Regions from separate parts of the Promicromonospora kroppenstedtii genome, predicted to be linked through region 2. Evidence: predicted binding sites of a transcription regulator. Region 2 holds the regulator's gene; the other holds the start of a gene.
The links. The regulator Rex, encoded in region 2, represses fermentation and respiration genes when NADH is low (regulators of the CRP and FNR family bind a similar motif). The targets are predictions, from matches to a motif close to CTTGTGAANNNNTTCACAAG.

Region 1 (2,389 bases), on a different contig from region 2:
CGGCCGCGACCTGGCCGACGAGGTAGCCGGTGAGGTCGAGGTTCTTCACGCCGGCGCCGAGCATCGAGAAGACGTTGTGCAGGCGCAGCGACGTGATGAGGCCCAGGTACTTGCCCTTCTTGAGGTACTTGGGGCTGAACCCGGCGTACGGGCCGAACATCAGGTAGCTCTTGCCGTCCACGATGCGCGTGTCCAGGTGCGGCACGGACATCGGCGGGGCGCCGACGTCGGCCTTGCCGTAGACCTTGGCGTTGTGCCGGGCCACGATCTCGGGGTTCGCGGTGCGCAGGAACTCGCCCGAGATCGGGAAGCCGCCGTACCCGCGGGCCTCCTTGATGCCCGAGGCCTGCAGCAGCGGCAGCGCGCCGCCGCCGGCACCGACGAAGACGAACTTCGCGGTCACGGTGCGGCGCCGGGTGCCGGCGTTCCAGGAGCGGTCGTTCAGGGTGAGGCGCCAGCGGCCGTCCCGCAGCTTCTTCAGGCCGCGCACCTCGTGGTTCACGTGCAGCTCGGTGTTGCCCGAGGTGGCGAAGCCGATCAGCTTCTTGGTGAGCGAGCCGAAGTCGACGTCGGTGCCGGCCGTGGCGCGCGTGGCGGCGATGGGCTCGTCGGCGTCGCGGTCCAGCGTCATCAGCGGGGCCCACGAGCCGATGACGGCGGGGTCGGAGCTGAACTCCATGTCGCGGAACAGCGGGTGGGCGCTCAGCGCGTCATAGCGACGGCGCAGGAAGTCCACGTTCTCGGCCCCGCGCACGAACGTCATGTGCGGCGTGACGTTGATGAAGTCGGTGCCCTCCATCAGCCCGGCGGTGAGCAGGTGGTTCCAGAACTCGCGGGAGGTGTGGAACTGCTCGTTGATCTTCACCGCCTTGGAGATGTCGACGGAGCCGTCCTTGCGCTCCGGGGTGTAGTTCAGCTCGCAGAGGGCGGCGTGGCCGGTGCCCGCGTTGTTCCACGGGTTCGACGACTCGAGGGCCACCTCGTCGAGGCGCTCGTAGATCCCGACACGCCAGGTCGGCTCGAGGATCGTGAGCAGCGCGCCGAGGGTGGCGCTCATGATCCCTCCGCCGATCAGCGCGACGTCGACCTCTTCGGAGGGACGAGGGGCTGTCTGGAGGTAAGAAGTCACGCTCAGAAAGATAGCGCGCTTGTGAAAAGAGGAACGAGCGCTGTGGCATGAATCACGTGATGTGTCCCGTGACCTCGCTCACGGTATGGGCACGGGCGGCGACGTGGCTCATCGGACCGCCTGCGGGGCGAGCACGGACAGCAGCCGCAGCTTCTCGTGGCTCTCGCTGCCGGGCAGGGCCGTGTAGACGAGCAGCCGGTGCGACTGGTCCGGGTCGAGCAGGGACTGGCACGTCAGCTCCAGCGCCCCGACCTCGGGATGCACGAAGTGCTTCACCTCGTGCGGGCGGACGCCGACCTCGTGCTCCTCCCACACCCGCCGGAACTCCGCGCTGCGGTCCAGGAGCAGCTCCGCGTAGTGCGCGGCGCGGGAGCCTGGCCCGCGGACGGTCGCGACCTGCCGCAGGCCCGAGGCGAACATGCGGGTCAGGAACTCGTGCTCCTGCGGCGCGTAGAGCTCGCGCGTGGCGGGGTCGGTGAACCAGCGGAAGCCGATGCTGCGCTCCGGCCCGGTGAATCCGGTCGTGTCCCCGGTCAGGGCGACACCCATCGGTGTCTGGCGCAGGGTCTCGCCGAGCTCGGTGACGATCTCCGCCGGGGTGTCGTCGAGGCGGTCCAGGATGCGCAGCAGGCCTGGGCTGATGTGCTCGCTGGTGGTGCCGCGCACCGGCGGCCGGTGCCCCGCCAGCCGGAACAGGTGGTCACGCTCGTCCAGCGACAGGTGCAGCCCCTGCGCGATCGAGGCGATCATCTGCTCCGACGGGTGCGGCCCGCGCTCCCGCTCCAGGCGGGAGTAGTAGTCCGTCGACATGTTGCACAGCACGGCGACCTCCTCGCGCCGCAGCCCGCTGGTACGACGGCGCCGGCCGCGCGGCATCCCGACGTCCTCGGGCTGCAGCAGCTCGCGGCGTCGGCGGAGGAACTCCGCCAGCCCGGTGCGATCGATCACGGTGCCCCCTTGTGTTGAGTCCCGCTCTTTCTACCGTGTGCGCGACGGCGGAGCCACGGCCCGCCGATCCCCCTCTAGGGGGCCGACCCGTGACCCGGCGAGCCTGTGATCGGCAGGCCCTGGATAGGTCCCGGCCGGCCGCTGAGGATCGAGTCCAACGTCGCCAACACGAAGGAGCGGGACCATGTCACGCACACCGATCGACATCACCGTGCCGAGCCTGGCCGGGAAGCGCGCGCTGATCACCGGCGCGAGCGACGGGATGGGTCTGGTCATGGCCACCCGTCTGGCCGCGGCCGGAGCCGAGGTGCT
Region 2 (2,389 bases):
TGCTGCTCCTCCGTCAGCCAGAGGTCGGACTCCTCGATCGTCTCCGCTGCCACTTCGCCCACCGCCTTCGTGCTCGCCGAGCTGCCAGGAGGGTGACCCGGCGCCCCGGTGCCGACGTCCCCCGGCCCCGATGTGATCTGCGACGCTCCGAGCGCCCTCTAGGAATACGTTACGGGACCCGTTATGTTGGAACGCATCAGATCTAGTTGATCCCTCAACTATCTACCTCAACCGCCGCACCCACAAGGAGTCCCCCTGATGGCCACCCCGCTCCCCGCTGGTCTCACCGCCGGCACCTACGACATCGACCCCTCCCACACCGCTGCCTCCTTCTCCGTCCGCCACGCCGGCATCGCGAAGGTGCGCGGCAGCATCGCGGTCACCTCGGGCACCATCACGGTGGGCGAGGACCTGGAGTCGTCGAGCGTCACCGCCGAGCTGGACGCGGCCTCCGTGAGCACCGGCGACGCCGGTCGTGACGGCCACCTGAAGAGCGCCGACTTCTGGCACGCCGACGAGAAGCCGACCTGGACCTTCTCCTCGACCAGCATCAAGGCCGACGGCGACGACTACGTCATCCTGGGCGACCTGACCATCAACGGGATCACCAAGGGCGTCGAGCTCGAGACCGAGTTCACCGGCACCGCCAAGGACCCGTTCGGCAACGACCGCGCCGGCTTCGAGGCCAACCTCGAGGTCAACCGCAAGGACTTCGGCCTCACGTGGAACGCCACGCTGGAGACCGGCGGCTTCCTGGTGGGCGACAAGGTCAAGATCACGCTGGACGTCAGCGCGATCGCCAAGGCCTGAGCGACTCCCGCCGTCGCCGGGTAGGCGGCGCTCCTGATCCTGGTTCAGCAGACTCGTGGCGACCATCGTCCTTCGGGACACGGTCGCCCCGAGCCTGGTGAGCCAGGATCAGTCGTTTCCGGGCGGGGTCAGACCGCGGCGGCGCGGGTGGCCGCGTGGAACGCCAGGATCTGCAGCTCGCCGCCGACGTCGACCGAGCGGACCACCACGTCGTCCGGCACCTGGAGCGCCACCGGCGCGAAGTTCAGGATCTCCCGGACGCCGGAGCCCACCACGGCGTCGGCCACGTCCTGGGCACCGTGGCCGGGCAGGGCCAGCACGACCATCGAGACGCGCTCGCGCTCGATGACGTCGGCCACCTCGCGCACGTGCTCCACGGTCACGCCGGCCACGCGCGTGCCGACCACCTCGGGCGAGGCGTCGAGCAGCGCCACCACCTGGAAGCCGCGGGTCGCGTACCCGGAGTAGTTCGCCAGGGCGTGACCGAGGTTGCCGATGCCGACGATCGCCAGCCGGTGCTCGGTCTCGAGCCCCAGGGCGACGGTGATGTACGAGGCGAGCGACTCGACGTCGTACCCGACGCCGCGCGTGCCGAACGAGCCCAGGTACGAGAGGTCCTTGCGCAGCTGCGCCGAGCTCACGCCCGACCGCTCGGCGAGCTCCGTCGAGGACGTGAGGCCCACCCCCTCCGCCGCGAGGTCCCGGAGGGCACGCAGGTAGTAGGGCAGCCTCCCCACGGTTGCCGCGGGGACTGTCCCGTCACTGAGCTCGACCACGTGCTGCTCCCCTCCCCGCGACCACTGTGTCGCGGGCGTACGCACACACTGCCTGGACGATCATGCCAGGAGGCGGGCAAGGCGCGCACCGTCCACGCGCCAGAAACCTTGCTGTATCCCGTCCACCTCGAGCACGGGCACGTACTCCCCGTACCTGTCCCGGAGCTCGGGCGTGCTGTCGATGTCCACCTCGCGCCACCGGGCCCCCGAACTGTCGCACACCTGCGCGACGACGGCACGTGCGTCCTCGCACAGGTGGCACGCCTCGCGTGTGTACAGGACGACCCGGGTGTCGGCAGCGGTGGTCACGCCCCCGAGGTTACGTCACACGCGGGCCGCCGAACGGTCGGTGTCCGGCAGCCGCTCGTCCGCCCAGCGCACGCCCCAGGCCAGGACGAGGAACACGACGGCGACGACCGCGGAGTTGGTCACGGCGCCGGCGTACCCGAGCACGTTCACGTCGAGGAACGGGTACGGGTACCAGCCCGTGACGGCCCCGCGGACGAACGTGTAGACCAGCCACGCGATCGGGTAGACGACGCACCACCACACCGTCCGCGCGCTCACGCGCGGCCGCGGCCCCACCAGCAGCCAGGCGACGACGGCGAACACCGGCGCCAGCACGTGCAGCATCACGTTCGACACCATCCCGGCGCCCGTGAGCTCCACCAGCCCCCGCAGCACCGTGTTGTAGACGATCCCGGTGACCGTGATGCACAGCAGGGCGTCGAGCCGCAGCACGCGGAACAGCGGACCGTCGCGTCGCGGGTCGAGCGCGAGCGCGAGCGACACCCCGCCGATCA

Region 1: the regulator Rex is predicted to act here: its motif matches at 1,148-1,167, upstream of mqo (malate dehydrogenase (quinone)).

Annotation. Positions count from the first base shown of each region.
Region 1 is NZ_JBIRYI010000015.1:140,460-142,848, forward strand. It holds gene mqo (malate dehydrogenase (quinone)) at 1-1,129, opposite strand, end outside; gene ACH47X_RS22085 (helix-turn-helix transcriptional regulator) at 1,238-2,077, opposite strand; gene ACH47X_RS22090 (SDR family oxidoreductase) at 2,262-2,389, shown strand, end outside.
Region 2 is NZ_JBIRYI010000016.1:54,301-56,689, reverse strand. It holds gene ACH47X_RS22405 (MarR family winged helix-turn-helix transcriptional regulator) at 1-53, opposite strand, end outside; gene ACH47X_RS22400 (YceI family protein) at 259-810, shown strand; gene ACH47X_RS22395 (redox-sensing transcriptional repressor Rex) at 939-1,586, opposite strand; gene ACH47X_RS22390 (glutaredoxin family protein) at 1,647-1,895, opposite strand; gene ACH47X_RS22385 (Pr6Pr family membrane protein) at 1,911-2,389, opposite strand, start outside.